Regions from separate parts of the Trinickia acidisoli genome, predicted to be linked through region 1. Evidence: predicted binding sites of a transcription regulator. Region 1 holds the regulator's gene; each other region holds the start of a gene.
What was found. The regulator LexA, encoded in region 1, represses DNA repair genes until DNA is damaged. The targets are predictions, from matches to a motif close to ACTGTATNNNNATACAGT.

Region 2: a site for LexA is predicted at 3,707-3,724, ahead of dinB (DNA polymerase IV). Genes of this name have one in related genera too.
Region 3: a site for LexA is predicted at 3,149-3,166, ahead of imuA (translesion DNA synthesis-associated protein ImuA). Genes of this name have one in related genera too.

What each region holds. Positions count from the first base shown of each region.
Region 1 is NZ_JAFLRG010000001.1:2,236,490-2,242,483, forward strand. It holds gene J3485_RS10260 (2-hydroxy-3-oxopropionate reductase) at 1-230, shown strand, start outside; gene J3485_RS10265 (hypothetical protein) at 258-425, opposite strand; gene J3485_RS10270 (asparaginase) at 618-1,649, opposite strand; gene J3485_RS10275 (CysB family HTH-type transcriptional regulator) at 1,710-2,636, opposite strand; gene lexA (transcriptional repressor LexA) at 2,972-3,619, shown strand; gene J3485_RS10285 (hypothetical protein) at 3,655-3,996, shown strand; gene J3485_RS10290 (DUF2939 domain-containing protein) at 4,205-4,837, shown strand; gene J3485_RS10295 (universal stress protein) at 4,951-5,451, opposite strand; gene nodI (nodulation factor ABC transporter ATP-binding protein NodI) at 5,712-5,994, shown strand, end outside.
Region 2 is NZ_JAFLRG010000001.1:1,592,542-1,598,535, forward strand. It holds gene J3485_RS07425 (LLM class flavin-dependent oxidoreductase) at 1-390, opposite strand, end outside; gene J3485_RS07430 (ABC transporter ATP-binding protein) at 410-1,189, opposite strand; gene J3485_RS07435 (ABC transporter substrate-binding protein) at 1,201-2,223, opposite strand; gene J3485_RS07440 (ABC transporter permease) at 2,317-3,171, opposite strand; tRNA gene J3485_RS07445 (tRNA-Met) at 3,454-3,530, shown strand; gene dinB (DNA polymerase IV) at 3,726-4,889, shown strand; gene J3485_RS07455 (amidohydrolase family protein) at 4,966-5,994, shown strand, end outside.
Region 3 is NZ_JAFLRG010000001.1:1,440,214-1,446,207, forward strand. It holds gene J3485_RS06715 (helix-turn-helix transcriptional regulator) at 1-690, opposite strand, end outside; gene J3485_RS06720 (TetR/AcrR family transcriptional regulator) at 1,132-1,713, opposite strand; gene J3485_RS06725 (alpha/beta fold hydrolase) at 1,886-3,016, shown strand; gene imuA (translesion DNA synthesis-associated protein ImuA) at 3,292-3,963, shown strand; gene J3485_RS06735 (Y-family DNA polymerase) at 3,893-5,362, shown strand; gene J3485_RS06740 (error-prone DNA polymerase) at 5,369-5,994, shown strand, end outside.

The DNA.
Region 1 (5,994 bases):
TCCGGATCGACCTGCACCGCAAGGATCTGAACCTGGCACTCGACGGCGCGCGCAAGCTCGGCATTGCACTGCCCCACACCGCCAGCGCGCAGCAACTGTTCAGCGTCTGCGCGGCACACGACGGCGGTAGCTGGGATCACTCGGCGCTGTTGCGCGCGCTCGAAATCATGTCCGGTTTCGAGATTGCCGAAGCGCCTGCTGAAAAAGGCGCTGCGGCGGTTGCGGGCTGACGATGTCCGGGCGGCGCCAAGCGCCGCCTACGCATCGAATCCAGTAGCGAGAATTCGGCCGTTCGACACCAATCGAACGGCCAGCACGTGGGGCGCCTCGCCTTGCGTGCGCAAGGCAAGACTGACGCGCAGCCCGCGCATCGCAAGATGCGCGGCACCCGCGACAGGCAAGCCAAGCGCGCGCAAGGTAGGCAAAAAGCCGCTTTCGGGCTGAGAGCGGCAGTGGGGTCCGCAGCGGCACCCGACGACGCCGGGGAAGCCTTGGTCGGTCAGACGTCGTCGTCGGGTGTCCGTCTGTCGGATTGCCATTCTTTCAAACGGGCAGGAGCGCAAACTTTCCTGTCGCCATGTATCGGGACCGCACGCGCCCGATGCCCGCATCCCCAGTCAATACGTATCGAAAACCTGCTGCAGCGCGGCCGGTTCGTGCTCGCCTGCGACCAGCGCGAGCATCAGGAGCACCCGCGCCTTATAGGGATTGAGCGTGCCGGCGCTGACGAAGCCGAGCGCATCGTCGGGCGCGGCCCCGTTGCGCATCACGTGACCCGAGCCTACGCGCGAAGCCCGCACGACGGCAACGCCGCGGGCGCGCGCTTCTCCGAGCGCCGCCTGCATGGACGCGTGGATAGAACCGTTGCCGGTGCCGGCCACGACGATACCGCGCGCGCCCGCGGCGGCGAGCGCATCGACGGCGATGCGCGACGCGCCCGCGTAGCTCGCGACGACGTCGACGAGCGGCCAAGTAGCGGCGACGACGAACGGCGTCGCGCTCGTGTGCGGCCGCACGGCGGCGCGTTGGAACTCGACGCGGCCGTCTTGCACCCAGCCGAGCGCACCGATCTCCGGCGAGTGGAACGCATCCACGGCATAGGTGCTCGTCTTGACGACGTCGCGCGCGCTATGGATTCGATTGTTGAATGCGACGAGCACACCTTGTCCGCGCGCGGCGCGCGAGCCGGCGACAGTGACCGCGCCGAGCAGATTCAGCGGCCCGTCGGCCGAAAGCGCCGACGACGGCCGCATCGCCGCGGTCATCACGACCGGCTTGTCGGTCTTGACCGTCAGATGCAGCGCATACGCCGTTTCCTCGAGCGTGTCGGTGCCATGCGTGACGACGATGCCGTCGATGTCCTCGCGTGCGGCCAACGCCGCAATGCGCTCGGCAAGCGTCGTCCACAGCGCGAGGTCGAGATCCTTGCTGTCGATGCTCGCGACTTGTTCGGCTTCGATGCGGGCAATCTGCGCGAGTGCCGGCACGGCCGCCAGCAACCGATCGACGCCGACGACGCCGGCTTGATAGCCGGACGTCTGGGCGGCATCGGCGGCGGAGCCGGCGATCGTGCCGCCGGTCGCGAGCACGGCAATACGCGGCAGCGCCGCGGGGGAATTGGAAAAATGAGTCGTGGTCATGGGCGCCATTCTAACCGCGCCGATCGTGGCGATCGAGCGGGCGAACGCTCGCCCTCGCCCGCGCTTTCGCTATGCGGCCTCGCGCAACTGCCCTGCCATGCCCGCTTCGGACAACTGCGGGGCGAACATTTCGATGAAGCGATAAGCGTACGCGCGCATGAACGCGCCCTTGCGCAAGCCCACGCGCGTCGTGCTGCCTTCGAATAAATGCTGCGTATCGAGCGCGACGAGTTCGGCATCGCGCTTCGGATCGTAGGCCATCGCGGCGACGATGCCGACGCCCATCCCGAGCTCGACGTAAGTCTTGATGACGTCCGCATCGATCGCGGTCAGCACGACGTCGGGCAGCGTGCCCACCTTGGCGAACGACGCGTCGATATGCGAGCGCCCCGTGAAATCGCGATCGTAGGTCACGATCGGATAGTCGGCGACATCCTCGAGCGTGACGCGCGCGCGGCTGGCGAGCGGATGGTGCTTCGGCACGACGACGACGTGGTGCCACGAATAGCACGGAAACGTGAGGATGTCGGGGAAGCGATCGAGCGCTTCGGTCGAGATCGCGATGTCGGCCTCGCCGTCGATGAGCATCTGCGCGATCTGCTGCGGATTGCCTTGCCGCAGCGCGAGCTGCACCTTCGGAAACGCTCGCGTGAACTCACGCACCACTTTGGGCAGCGCATAACGCGCCTGCGTATGCGTCGTCGCGACCACGAGATGGCCCGTGTCCTCGTCGGCATATTGCCTGGCGACGCGGCGCATGTTCTCCGCGTCGAGCAACATGCGCTCGATCAGTTGATGCACGGCCTTGCCAGGCTCCGTCAACCCCGTGAGCCGCTTGCCGCGACGCACGAAGATGTCGACGCCGAGTTCGTCCTCGAGATCTTTGATCTGCTTGGACACGCCCGACTGCGAGGTAAACAACGCATTGGCCACCTCGGTCAGATTCAAATTGCGGCGCACCGCTTCGCGCACGAAGCGCAACTGCTGGAAGTTCATGCGAGCGTCTCTCTTCGACAGGGGTTGGGTCATCGATCGTCGCGATGCGGCATGGGCCACGCTGCCGCTCGAGGTTCGCGCTGGGCGGATCTGCCGACTGCCGGCACGCACGTCCCGCGCGCGTCCGAACATGGCTTCCGGCACCCGCCTCGTCCGATGTCTTTTTGTTAGGGCCGGCCCAGTCTAGGCGATGCCGCTTATTCCATGAACAAATAAATCCTCATTTTTTAATGCCGATTTCTGCTAAAGGCGACGTGGGGTCGCAACAACAGGGTTGAAATTCTCTCGATACTGTATAAAAATACAGGCACCTGTCTATCCATACAGTGACGCCCATGACCAAACTCACCGCCCGGCAGCAGCAGGTTTACGATTTGATCCGCCATTCGATCGAGCACAGCGGCTTTCCGCCCACGCGCGCCGAAATCGCGGCGGGGCTCGGCTTTTCCTCGGCCAATTCGGCCGAGGAACATCTGCGAGCGCTGGCGCGCAAGGGCGTGATCGAGTTGGCGGCCGGCGCATCGCGGGGCATCCGGCTGGTGGCGTCCGACGACATGCCGCATCAGTTCACGTTGCCACATCCGGCATTGATGCAGTTGTCTCTGCCGCTCGTGGGCCGCGTCGCGGCCGGTAGCCCCATCCTCGCGCAGGAGCACATCTCGCAGCACTATGCGTGCGACCCGGCGCTCTTTTCGAGCAAGCCCGACTACCTGTTGAAGGTACGCGGCCTGTCGATGCGCGACGCCGGCATTCTCGACGGCGATTTGCTCGCCGTGCAACGACGCAGCGAAGCGAACGACGGGCAAATCATCGTTGCGCGGCTCGGCGACGACGTCACGGTCAAGCGCCTAAAGCGGCGCCCGAACGGGATCGAGCTCATCGCCGAGAACCCCGATTACGAGAACATCTTCGTTGCGGCCGACAGCGCCGACTTCGCGCTCGAAGGCATTGCGGTCGGCCTGATTCGCTCGACCGAATTCTGACTCTGAACACCGTCTGAACACGTTTGGGAGACGCCATGGATCGCCTTGCCCGCCTCATGCCTTTTCGCACCTTCGGCCGCCTGCGCCACTTGCGCGGTCTCGTTGCCTGCCCACCGCTCGAGGCAGTCGCCCCGAGCCCTGCGCGGCAAAACGACAACGCGTCGCTTGCGGGCATGCAGCCTGCCGCGCTGCCCGCATTCGCTCGCGTGTCGCTCAATAGCGCGTTGCATGCGGAGCCGGCGCGACGAGCACCCGTGCGCGTCTATCATGGCGCGTCGCGCGTCATCCTCGTCGGCACGATCGACGCAGTATGCAAAATGATCGATCGATGCATCGACGACGAACGTGCCGGCGCACCGGCCCCACGGTGGGGTTAATCGTTTTTCGCGTGGTAAGCGCGCTGCTTGCACCGGCAACGCTGCACACACGATAGCGACGGCTCGAGGCGTCGAATGTGTGTCGACGAATGTGTGTCGAATGCGCGGCCAACGTTGCCTATCCTCGCGAGATCGCCATTTTTGGTAGGGATCGTTTTCGCGTAGTCTCTGTCGATTAGCATTGGACATCGACAAAGGCCTCCGTCTCATGACAACTGAAAACCGCTCCAACGCCCGAAAACCGCTGGCAGCCGCCGTCGTGGTGGGCGCCGTGATCATTGTGGTCGCCCTGGCCGTCTTCGCTTACGCATCGCCCTACCTCGTGTTGAGCAAGCTGCGCGATGCCGTGCAGGCACGCGACGCGCAAACGATCGATCGCTACGTCGACTATCCGGCGCTGCGAACGAGCCTCAAGCAACAAGTGACCCAGATGTTGAGTCAGCGAGTCGATACGGAAAAGCTCCAGCATCCGCTTGCCGCGCTCGGCGCGCTCGTCGGCATGGCGCTCGTCAATCCGCTCGTCGATGCGTATGCCACGCCCGATGGCGTCGCAGCCTTGCTCGAAGGGCTGCCGCCGCAAGGGAAACCAGGCGAGACGCCGCCGCCTGTCGGCGAGGAGCAACCACAGCCAGTGCAGCCGGCGCAAGAAGCGCCCTCGGCACCTGCTTCGGCTTCGGAACAAACGGCTGCGGCGCCCGCCAAGGGCAGCGCCGGCTATCGAGACATGAGCACGTTTGCCGTCACCTATACGCGCGACACCGACACCCCGCCCTACAGCATCGTCTTTCATCGCCGCGGGTGGTTCTCGTGGCAACTCGATGCCGTCGAACTCGCGCCATAGCGCGCGGTCAGCCCACCCGCGCGCAGTCGAGAGCGTCGACTTGACCGGCCGAGAGCGAGGCGAAGGCAAGGCATAGCTGCGTGCAGCGCGGCGAAGCCGGTCCTTCCGCGCGCTTAGCCGCCTGGACCGCCGGCATGCGCCATGGCCGCAGCCATGCTGGCGTCCTCTTGCTCGTGCGGTGCCGAAACCGCAACGAGGATGCTGCACGAAACGCGGTCGAGAAGCTGCGTGTTGCCGGCCCCCATCCACCATCGCGACAGCCCGCTGCGTGCGCGATGGCCGACGACAATGAGGTCGACTTTTAGCTGATCGGCAAGATTGGTAATTTCGTCGATCGGATGGCCGAACGCAAAGTGCCCGTGCGCTTGTACGCCACGCTCCGTCAGCCAATCGACGCCTTCCTGCAGGATTTCCCGCGCGGCGTCCTCGAAACGGCCGCACGCAACGTCCGTCAGGAGCCCAGCGCTTTGGGCAATGCTCGTACGCATGTCGACGACGGACAGCAAGTGCGTTTCCGCCTTCAGGTCGAGCGCGAGGTCGGCACCGCATCGCAACGCTTTGCGGCCCTCGCGCGAGCCGTCATAGCACAATAGGATTTTTTTGTAGCTTGCCATCATGGCCTCCCAGCCCGCGCGAATCGCGGTTCTTCATTTCAATCATGGTGCGCCGCAGTTGGACTGACAAGGCTAGGAAAACGCCTAGCCCGCCCTCGTCTCTATGCGCATGCACCACGGCGGCGAAAGCGTGCGTCGCTGCGTTGCACCACCGGGCGGCGCCACACTAGCACCACGCCGGCACGAAGCGCGAACGCGCGATGCAATAGAATGATCGCCTTCGGCCTAGAACCTTGGTGCGGTGCGTCTCGTTCGTCCTCATGTCCAATAACGCCATCGAATTTCGCGACGTGGTGAAGCACTATGGCGATAAAGCCGTCGTCGACGGCTTGTCGTTTCACGTCCGTGCCGGCGAATGCTTCGGCCTACTCGGCCCCAATGGCGCGGGCAAAACCACCACGCTGAAGATGCTGCTCGGCCTCGTCGAGCCCGACTGCGGAGCGATCGCGCTATGCGGGCAAAGCATTCCGTCCGGCGCCCGCTTCGCGCGCCAGCGAGTCGGGGTCGTCCCACAGTTCGACAATCTCGACCCCGATTTCAGCG
Region 2 (5,994 bases), 640 kb from region 1:
ATTCCAGCCCGAGCGCCCGCCGCTCAGATGATCGAGCGATGCGAACTTGCGCGCCAGATTGTAGGGTTCGTTGAAGCTCGTCGAGACCGTGGCAATCAATCCGATATGCCGCGTGACCACCGAAAGGGCGGACAGCAAGGTGAGGGGTTCGAAGTGATCGGCGCGTGCGGTACGCGACAGCGACGCCAGATTCGTGTCACGCACGCCTGCGGTATCGGCGAAGAAAACCGCGTCGAATTTTGCACGCTCGGCAATGTGCGCCAATTGTGCGTAGTGGGCGAAATCGAGTCCGCCGCTCGCATGCGTGTCCGGGTGCCGCCATGCCGCGATATGGTGGCCGGTTTGCATCAGAAACGCACCCAGCTTGATTTGTCGTTTTGTGTCGGTCATCGGCTTGTCCTGGCATTGATCAATTGTGGATATCGAACTTGAATTCCTGCAGCAACGTTTCCCTCAGGCGAACGAACGCGGGGCTGCCTCGATCGCGCGGGCGCGGCAAATCCACGGGAACGATATTGAATGGCGCACTCGCGTCGGCGCCCGTCATCACCACGACCTTGTCCGCCAGATAAACGGCTTCTTCGATATCGTGCGTCACCATCACCATCGTGACCTGCTCGTCGAGCCAGATGCGCTCCAGCTCTCGCTGCAGGGATATTTTCTTCATGGCATCCAGCGCGCCGAACGGCTCGTCGAGCAGCAAGATATCGGGGTTGATCGCAAGCGCCCGTGCGATGCCCACGCGCTGCGCCATGCCGCCCGACAACTGGCTCGGATAAGCATCGCGGAAATTCTCGAGTCCCACGAGCTGCAAATATTCACCCACCTTCTCGCGCAGCGCTTCACCGGAACACTGCTGCAGTTCCAGGCCGAAAGCGATGTTCGATTCGACCGTCAACCACGGCAGCAGGCGCGGTTCCTGAAAAACCATCGCTCGCTCGCGACCGACACCGGTCACGACCTTGCCGTCGACCTTGACGGTGCCGCGGTCGCCTTTTTCCAGTCCGGCGAGGATCCGCAACAGGGTCGTCTTGCCCGATCCGCTGGCGCCCACGATGACAATGAATTCGCCCGCCGAGATGTCGAGGTCGATGTTTTTCAGCACCGCCACGGAGGCGCCGTTGATGCCGAACGATTTGCTTAGGTTGTTGATCTGCAGCTTGTGAGGTGCCTCGCCAATCGACATCATGCCGTGCTCCTCTATTGCTGCGCGTAGCTGTTGTATTGATTCGTTTGGACGCCGCTGACCGATAGCTGCCCCTTGCGCAGCTTTCCCTCCCGCTCGAAGACGTCAAGCCAGAATTGCGCGTCGTGATCGGTCATAAGCGCATGCTGCCTCAGCCCGAAGCCCGGCCAGTAACTGGCCAGCGTCGGATTCTCCCCGCGTTCCTTGAGCAATTGCGCAATCAGTTTCTTCGCGTCGTCGGGATGCTCGGTGGCCCAGTCCGCTGCTCGCGCGGAATCGCTGACGAAGGCGCGAACGGCCGCTGCGTGAGCGGCGACGAACGATTTGCGCATCACGTCGTAGCCCAATGTAATGTTGCCCAGCACTTGATAGTCGTCGAGCAGCACGCGCACGCCGCCGTCGGCTTCGAGCTTGCCTGCGAAGACCGCTTGCCATTCCCCGACAGCGGCAACGTCGACCTGCCCTGAACGAAGCGTTTGTTCCAACTGCGGCCCGGGCACCACGACGAGTTTCACTGCGTTTTGCGCAATGTTGTGAATCCTCAGATACTCGCGCACCGTGTAGTCGAGATGGGCGCCCAGCGTATTCACGGCGATGGTTTTCCCGATCAGGTCGCTCGGCTTGGTAATCGGGCTCTTTGCCAGTACATAGAATTTGCTGTTGGCCGTTGGGCTGACGCCGAAGCCTGGTTTGACGGCGATGATGTCGTTACCGTTGGATATCGCATTGAGCACGGCCGCATTCGCGGCACCCGCCATGTCGACCGAACCGGCCGCCAGCGCGAACAGATTTTCCGGACCGCCTTGCGAGAAGCCCGTCGATTCGAGCCTGACGCCGTCGGCCTGCAACCAGCCTTTCGCCGCGGCAATCTCGCTGGCATCGATCGTGCCGGATGTGCGCAAGTAGCGGATCACGGTGACGCCGTGCGGGGCCGCCGCGGGCGCCGGCGCTGCGGCGCATGCACTTGCCGCGGTAGTCAATCCAATGATCAGTAGTCCTAACTGATGGATGAGTGAATTTTTGAATCCATGCGCCATCGGGTTATCACTCCAATAGGGTCTTGCGAATGAAGATCTAAGAACGGTTACGCCAGAGGCGCCGTGGTGCCGCGGCGGTGGCAGGTACCGGATTCAACCGATATCCTTGGCATCGACCCATTTACATATTCTTCTTTGCAGGAAGAGCAGCGCGTAGTTGCTGAGCAAGCCGAGCCCGGCGAGCAGGACGATCGCACCGAACATCAACGGGATTTGAAAGTTGTACTGAGCCTGCATGACCTTGAAGCCGAGCCCTTGATTGGCTCCGATCATTTCCGCCGCCACCAGCATCAGCAGCGCTGTCCCGGCGCTCAGCCGTAGGCCGACGAAAATCGGTGGAATCGCACCCGGCAACGTTACGCGGCGGAAAATCTGCAATTTCGATGCGCCGAACATGCTTGCCATCTCGATGAGGCGGCGATCGACCTGCTTGACGCCGGATATCGTATTCATCAGCAGTGGAAATACCGTCGCCCAGAAAATGACGAAGACCTTCGATGTCTCCCCGAGACCCATCAGCAGAATGAAAACCGGATAGACCGCGAGCGCCGAGGTCTGACGGAACATCTGCAGGATCGGATCGATCGCATATTCGATCCGCGTGAACGTACCCATCAGTAGGCCGAGCGGGACGGACACGACGACGGCCGCCGCGAAAGCGATGCCGGCTCGCTGCAGGCTGATCGAGAGGTCGCCCAGCAGTGTGCCGTTGATCAGCGCGGTAAACACCGCGTGCAGAATCGTGTCGACGGGTGGAATCACGGCCGGATTGAGCCAGCCGTGAGAGCTGGCAACCTGCCAGAGCAGGAAGAACAGAATCAACGTACCGTAGCGATTGACGAAGGCCCAAGCCCGCGAGTCGAGGATCTTCTCGATGTCGGGGCCCAATGCCTTGAAAGACGGCCTTGCGCCGAAATTGCCTACGTGCTCGAGCTGTCTTTCGGCCATGCGATTCTCCATAACGTTCGATGCGGCGAAACATGAGTCGGTCATCCCGCGAACCTGTGCCGACAGTCGGCGCAGCGCGCCGAACGGTTGGTACCGTTGCGCACGATATTGCGACTGTAGCGAAGAAGTTAGCGTCGCAATCTATTTAATCCGCGATTGGATAGAATCAAAAACGCTGAGTCGGGTTGATGGCGGCAGCATCGGGCGGCGGGGGAGGGCGCCTCGTCGTCGACAGTATTGTTTGACGCAGCGTACAGAGTGTCATATACTCTATTTCTCTGACGCGGGGTGGAGCAGTCTGGCAGCTCGTCGGGCTCATAACCCGAAGGTCGTAGGTTCAAATCCTACCCCCGCAACCAAGTTTCAGGCACAAGCCTCGATTTCATAGCGAAGTCGGGGCTTTTTGCTTTCTTGGGCGGTAGCTCCGCATGGAGCCATGGCGCTGCGCCTATGGTGCCCGTCGGCGGCTGCAACCAAGCACGTACAAGCGATGCCGTCGCGTTCTTCTGCGCCTCACGTGCCGCTTGAAATAAACACTGTGTTTTTGTACAGTAATGCTCACCTTGAGCACGCGCGCCTCCTCTTTCCCCGCTCCCACTCTCGCGCCGTTTGGCACGGAGGGCTCGCTCGCCCGCAAAATCATCCACTGCGATTGCGATTGCTTCTACGCATCCGTGGAGATGCGCGACGATCCGAGCTTGCGCGGCCGGCCGCTTGCCGTCGGCGGTCGCCCCGAGCAACGCGGCGTCATTGCCACCTGCAACTACGAGGCGCGCGGCTTTGGGGTGCATTCGGCGATGTCGTCGGCGCTCGCGATGCGCAAGTGTCCCGAACTCTTGATCTTGCCCTCCGCGATGGAGAAGTACCGCATCGCTTCGCGGCAGATCATGGCGATCTACCGCGACTACACGCCCTTCGTGGAGCCGCTCTCGCTCGACGAAGCCTATCTCGATGTCACGACGGCGTCGCGCTGCAAGGGCAGCGCGACGCTGATGGCCGCGGAAATCCGCGAGCGCGTGCGCGAAACGGTGGGCGTTACGGTATCGGCCGGCGTCGCGCCGAACAAATTCGTCGCGAAGATCGCGTCCGACTGGAACAAGCCCGACGGTTTGTTCGTCGTGCGTCCCCACGAGGTCGACGCATTCGTCGCGGCGTTGCCGGTACGCAAGATCTTCGGGGTCGGTAAGGTGACGGCCGCGAAACTCGAAAAGCTCGGCATCGTTACGTGCCGCGATCTGCGCGAATGGTCGCTCGTCGATTTGCATCAACGCTTCGGCGCGTTCGGCCGTAGGCTCCACGATCTGTCGCGCGGCATCGATCATCGGATGGTGGAGCCCGATCAGGAGCGCAAGTCGATCAGCGTCGAGACAACTTATGTGACCGACTTGCGAACGCTCGATGCCTGCACGGCCGAGATCCGGCAACTAGCCGAGCAACTCGATGCGCGCATTGCGCGCGTTGGGGCCAGCGCTGCGATTCGCAAGCTTTACGTCAAGATCCGCTTCGCGGATTTTCAGCGTACGACGGTCGAATGCGCGGCCGATGCCACCGATTTGCCTACCTTCATCGCCTTGTTGGAGAAAGGCTTCGCACGCCGTGATCGTCCGGTGCGCTTGCTAGGCGTCGGCGTGCGCCTCGAGGAGGACGATGCCGTCGATGGAGCACAGTTTCCGCTGTTCGACGACGAGCAGGATGAGGAAAGCGGCGCGGCTCGCTAGAATCGGCACAGCACGCCTCTCGCCGCGTATGTCGTCGATCGGGCCGGCGGCGCCCCCATTATCCGAGGAGCCCTCGATGGATCTCATCATCCGCCACGCCGCATTGATCACTCATGTCGCGGGACGCGACGCGCCCGTCGATATCGCGATCGACGGTGGGCGCATCGTCGCTGTCGAGCCGAATCTTGTGGCGGCGGCAGGGCAGGAGATCGACGCCGCGGGCTCGCTCGTTGCGCCGCCGTTCGTCGACGCGCATTTTCATCTCGACGCCACGCTCTCTTATGGGTTGCCGCGCGTGAACGCGTCGGGCACGTTGCTCGAAGGCATCGCGCTATGGGGCGAACTCAAGCCGCATCTGACACAAGAGGCGCTGATCGAGCGTGCGCTGCAGTATTGCGATTGGGCCGTCGCGCGTGGGCTGCTCGCGATTCGCTCGCACGTCGATGTCTGCGATCCGCGCTTGCTCGCCGTCGAAGCGCTGCTCGAGGTCAAGCGCCGCGTTGCGCCGTATCTCGACTTGCAACTCGTGGCGTTTCCGCAGGACGGCTTGCTGCGCTCGGCGGGCGCGTTCGAGAACTTGAAGCGGGCGGTGGCGATGGGTGTCGACGTCGTCGGCGGTATCCCGCATTTCGAACGGACGATGGCTGACGGCGCCGAATCGATTCGGCTGCTCTGCGAATTCGCCGCTCAGAAGGGGCTGCCCGTCGATATGCATTGCGACGAGTCGGACGATCCGCTCTCGCGCCATATCGAAACGCTGTGTGCGCAGGCGTATCGCCTCGGGCTCGGCGGCCGCGTGGCCGGCTCGCATCTCACCTCGATGCACTCGATGGACAACTACTACGTCAGCAAGCTGCTGCCGTTGATGCGCGAGTCGGGCGTGGCCGCGATCGCCAATCCGCTCATCAACATCACGCTTCAAGGGCGCGCCGATACCTACCCGAAGCGGCGCGGCATGACGCGTGTGCCGGAGATGCTGGCGGCCGGCATCGACGTCGCATTCGGCCACGATTGCGTGATGGATCCGTGGTACAGCCTGGGCTCGGCCGATATACTCGAGGTGGCGCACATGGGCTTGCATGTCGCGCAAATGACGGGCGTCGAT
Region 3 (5,994 bases), 800 kb from region 1:
GCAGATGGCCTGGACGTAGGCGGCGCAGCGTTGATGCAGCGAGAGCCCGAGACCGAGCGCCTGCGCGATGACGCTGTCGGTGATCCATTCGCAATGCTCGGGTGGCCCGGCAAAGAGAATGAGCGCGCGTAGCGGCGTCCGGGCGATCGGCAAGCTGAACGCGAGCCCGCTTGCGAGCCCGTTTTCGCGCATGCCGTCGAAAAAGTGCCGCAGCGGCGGATCGATGCCTTCTTTGCGCGAAGCGTTCACGAGCGAGCGCATCTCCCAGACATGCGGACGGCTCGATTCGAAGGCGCGCCGCATGTGCGGATCGCGCAGCAGATAGCCGCCTTCGAGCGAACGCGGCAGCAAATCCGTCGACAAGTAATCGCGGAGCAGATACGCGCATTCGGGCTGTTTCTGCGCGTTCAATTTCAGCGCGGCGTAGCCAAGGCCGCTGAAGCCGATGATGTTGAGAATGCCGCGGATCATGCGGATGCGTTCGTCGGCCGTGCGTGCCGCGCCGAGCTCGGCGGCGATAAAGGTGGCATCGCCGGTCTCGTCGGCACGCACGAGCGGGGTCACGTCCATTTCGTCGATGTAGCGAACTTCGCATTGCGCGCGCGGCTTGAGCCGAGACGCCGGCTGGGAGGCCGGCGCCGACGAGCGTTGCAGATCTTCGCGTTCTTCGACCACGTCGAGGGATGACATGGGGATTCCTATCTATCGTTGTTTTTGGAACGTTTACGGCGCCGGACTGCTTGCGAGGGGGCGCGAATGGGGGCGGTGCGCGGATCGGTTTGGCTGCAGGCGACGCTACCGTATCCCCAGACGATTCTATTGACGGCATTCGGCCAGCGCCGCTTGGCATTTCGTAGTGAAGGGCGGTGCGGCGATATGAGGAGTACTAAGTTTTACGAAATGTCGTGGCGCGGACGTGACCGACGCACCAAATTGGGACAGGCGTAAAAAGTTCCAGTTCAGAGGCGGGCGATCGCGTGTAAGCCCCTGTCTGGATATGCGGAGTTTGCCGTTGCCGATGCTTGCCACTTCCGTTCGTGCCAGATGCGTCCATCCGTCGCTACGGTTTTCCCCTATCGCTACGGCGTCCGGATCGACTTTCCACGCCCGAGCGAGCGCATTGGACCCAGATCACCCCTCGGGGGCGGCCCACCTCTGAACACTGACATCCGCCAGCGCCTCGAATATAGCCGGCGTACGTTCCAGGCGGGCGATCGTTCGTGCGCCTTCGAGGGCCGCTACCAATGCGGCCGCGGTAGCGGATGCGCGCGCGGGGGCGAAACCGCACCCCCTAAAATGCTCCGCAACAATCTCGGTCGAATCAACAAATCCGCGCGCTACCCGTTTGGTCAGCTCAGCGTCGAGCGCGGGCAACTCATTCGCCAGATTTTGCATTAGACATCCGTACTGGAAATCAGAGGCGACCATTTCGGCCGCGAATGTGCCGAAAATCTGATGAACAAAATTCAGAGCATCACCCGTCGTATTCGCCGAGATATTCCGCAAAACAGCAATTCGACTCGCAACGTAATGATCGATTGCTTCTTCTGCGAGCTGTACCTTGCCGCGGGGAAAGTGAAAGTAGAACGATCCTTTAGGCGCACCGCTTTCTTCAAGGATCTGGATCAATCCAGTCGCAGTGTAGCCTTGGATGCGAAACAGTCGTTCGGCCGTGGCAATCGCGCGAGCGCGGGCGTCAGTCTTACGTGGCATGCCGTGAACATAACACGTTTCGCTTGACGTTACTATGGTAACCACCATAGTATGGTGATCACCATAGAAAAAGCCCGACGATGCCCCTCTACCCAATCCTAAGATAGGAGGAATTGATTTGACCGCATCACCATATGGCGAGGGAACGCTTCCCAAGGGGGTCCGCTCGCGCATGATCCATGGGGTCAACGGCCTCGATGTCCATATTCTCGAAGCCGGTTACGAAAGCCCCGGCCGGCCGCTCGTGCTGCTTCTGCACGGCTTTCCGGATTTGGCTTACGGCTGGCGACACCTGATCCCAATTCTGGCTGACGCTGGCTACCATGTCGTGGCGCCCGACCAGCGGGGTTTTGGCCGCACCACCGGTTGGGTGAACGGCTATGACGCCCCGCTAGTGCCCTTCAGCCTCTTGAATATGACGCGTGACGCCCTCGGATTGGTTTCGGCGTTGGGGTATCGGCGTACGGCAATGCTCGTCGGGCACGACCTCGGCTCGCCCGTGGCGGCCTATTGCGCGCTAGCCCGACCTGATGTCTTTCCCTCGGTGGTGTTGATGAGCGCCCCGTTCCCAGGTCCGCCGGCGCTTCCGTTCGACACGGCGGAAAGCGAGGCATCGTCGGTTCAACCGAACACTGAAAATCAAAAGTTAGCGGCCGCGCTGGCGGCACTCGATCCGCCGAGAGAGTATTACCAACAATACTTGAGCACACGGGAGGCGAACTATGACATGTGGCACCCCCCTCAAGGTTTACACGCGTTTCTTCGTGCATTTTTCTACGTCAAGAGCGCTGACTGGCCGGGAAATAAGCCGCATCCGTTGAAGGCGCGAACCGCCATAGAACTTGCGCAAATGCCCACCTATTACGTCATGAATCTCGGCAAGACGATGCCCCAGACCGTCGCTCCATTCCAACCTTCCGCCGCCGAGGTCCTGGCCAGCAAATGGCTTACCGAGCCGGAACTTGGCGTGTACGCGAAGGAGTATGGCCGCACTGGGTTTCAAGGCGCTCTGCAGGCTTATCGCGTCTATTCCGATCCTGACCTCAACGCTGAGTTGCGCCTGTTTTCGGGCAAGACGATCGATGTCCCATCGCTCTTCATCGGCGGGAAGAGCGATTGGGGCACCTATTCGGCGCCGGGCGCGATCGATGTTATGAGGACGAAGGCGGCGACGAGGATGGGTGGCATCGAGCTGATCGACGGCGCCGGTCATTGGGTCCAACAGGAGCAGCCGGTTCGGCTCAGCACGCTCCTGCTCGCTTTCATCAAGGAGGTGGGTGGAGCGGATCACACCAGCGCTTAGGTCGGGGAATGCCTATCGTCGCTCTTGACCTGCCGTCGAAACTGCGACCGGCCCGCTTTGCCGGCGATACGCACGCCCGAGTTCAAGCGTTGTGTCATGGATCCCCCAAGCGGAAACTCCCGAGCTAGAATTGCTGTATATTTATACAGTATTTTTTGGTGAGCGATCCTGTGAACCCCGCCTTCGGCAATTCCGAGCAGTTCTCGCCGTCCGATAAGGTGTCATGTCGTCTTGATGCCGTAATCGACTCAACTCTGTATCCCGGCTCGGGGGGAATGGCGCTGTGGCGGGCCTCGCAGCTTGCGCGCGGGCGCACACACGTGGTGGAAACGGGGTATCCCGCGCTGTCGGCCGAGTTACCCGGCGGCGGCTGGCCACTCGGCGCGTTGGTCGATTTGCTCGTCCGGCAGGCGGGGATCGGTGAAATGCGGCTGCTGCAACCCGCGCTCAGTGCGCTGGGCGAGCGACCGGTCGCGCTGCTGCAGCCGCCGCAGGTGCCCAACGGCTTGGGGCTCGAGTACATCGGGTTGGCGCTCGATCGTCTGCTGCATGTCAAGGCGTCCAAGACGGCCGATGCCTTGTGGTCCGCCGAGCAAATCCTGCGGGCGGGAAGCTGCGGGGCGCTGATTTTTTGGGCGTCGCATGCGCGGGCGTCGTCGTTGCGGCGTCTACATTTGGCGGCGCAGTCCGCCGACACGTTATTCGTGATGGTGCGTCCTCTGGCCGTTGCACAAGATGCGTCGCCGGCGCTACTGCGGCTGGCGCTGCGGCCGTCGGCCGAAGGGTTGATGGTCGATATCGTGAAGCGACGAGGGCCCCTGTGCGCGGAGCCATTGTCGATTCCCCTTCAACCTACGCCCGTTTTGTGGTCTCGCCATGCGCGTCTTTCTCGCCGTCCACTTGCCGAAACTGCCGCTCGAAGTCTTTCGGCCGAAGTGGCTGCCTGATCCTGCTGCCGGCAGTGTCGCCTTCGAGAAGGACAAGGTGGTCATCGCCGATGCGGCGGCGCGTGCGGCCGGCATCCGTCTCGGCATGAAGCGCGGCGGCGTGCTCACCTTGTTGGCCGATGCCGTGATGTACGAGCGCGACGCAGCGCGCGAGGCTGCGGCGCAGCGTGAAGTCGGCGTGTCGCTGATGCGGTTTTCGCCCGACGTGGCGCTCGCCGATGAAGCGACTGTCCTCGTGGAAATCGGGGCGAGCTTGAGGCTTTTTGGCGGGGTGCGGGCAGTGTGCCGTCAGGCGCGCGCGATTCTCGACACGCTCGGCTTCACGGCGCGCATCGGCGTCGCACCGACAGGGCAGGGTGCATGGCTGCTGGCGCGCTACGGCCGCCGGCGCGTGATGCGGCTCGCCTCGCTCGAGCGCGTCTTGTCGCCGTTACCGATGCTCACCGTGCCGGAGGCGCGGCCGTTCGCCGATTGGCTCGCCGGGCTGGGCTGTGCGACGATCGCCGACGTTCGCCGCTTGCCGCGCGCAGGGCTGCGGCGCCGCTGCGGCGAGCGCGTGCTCGATTCGCTCGATCGCGCATTCGGCGCGGCGCCCGAACTCTTCGATTGGCTCTCGTTACCCCCTACGTTTTCCGCGTACCTCGAATTGCCCGATCGCATCGAGCATGCGGATGGCGCATTGCATGCCGCTCATCGGTTGATCGTGCAGTTGTGCGGCTGGCTCTGTGCCAAGCAGTTGGCGGTGACGGCCGTCACGTTTTCGCTCGAGCACGAGCGGGGCCGGCAAGCGATAGCCCCGACGTCGATCGAGATTGCACTCGGCGAGCCTACCTGGCAGGAAACGCATCTGCTGCGTTTGCTGAAGGAACGCTTGCATCGCATCGAACTGGCGGCTCCGATGATCGCCTTGCGGCTCGATGCCTCGAAGGTGGAAGCGGCCGCTGCGCCGACCGAACAGCTTTTTCCGGAGCCTGGCGGGTCGGCGCAAAGTCATGCGCGCTTGCTCGAGTTGCTGGTGGCGCGGCTCGGCGAAGACAACGTGGTGCGTCCCGCGCCGGTTGCCGATTACCGGCCCGAGGTGGCCAATCGATGGGTCCCGCTTGGCGAGTCTCATCCGAAGAGCCCGCTGCTCGAAGGGCTGCCGCGGCCGACATGGATGCTCGCCACGCCCGTGCGTTTGCTCACGCGCGCGCATCGGCCGTTTTACGGATCGCCGTTGCGCATTGTTTCGCCGGCCGAACGTATCGAGGCCGGGTGGTTCGACGGTGAGTTCGTCACGCGCGATTACTTCGTCGCCGAAGCCGACGACAAAAGTTATTACTGGATTTACCGCGAACGCGTGAGCAGCCGCGATGCCGATGAAGGGCCGCGCTGGTTTCTTCACGGCTTATTCGGATGATGAGCGATGAGTTCCGGTTTCAATGGGCTGCCGGCGTACGCCGAGCTGTTTTGCTTCTCCAACTTCACGTTCCTGCACGGCGCGTCGCACGCGCAGGAACTCGTCGAGCGTGCGGCGCAGCTCGGCTACGCGGGCATCGCGATGACCGACGAATGCTCGCTCGCGGGCGTCGTGCGCGCGCACGACGCCGCGAAGAAAGTCGGGCTGCCGCTCGTCATCGGTTCGTATTTTCGCTTGTGCCATGCCGACGGTTCGCCGTCGTTCGGGCTCATCTTGCTCGCGCAAAATCGCGAGGGATACGGCAATCTAGCGGAGCTCATCACACTCGCGCGCACGCGCTCGCCGAAGGGCGAGTATCGGTTGACGCCGTACGATCTCTCGCGGCCGGAACCCGAATATGCGTATTTGCGAGGGATGCCCGATTGCTTGGCAATTCTCGTCCCCGATTTCCCGGCCAAGGAAGAGGCGCTTGCCGCGCAACTCGAATGGCTCGACGAAACTTTTCCCGGCCGCGGCTGGGTGGGGCTCGTCCTACATCAGCGGGCGATGGACGACATGCATCGCGGCGCGGTTGAATATGTCGCGCGCCGCCAGGGCATACCGGTCGTCGCGCTCGGCCACGTCGTCATGCA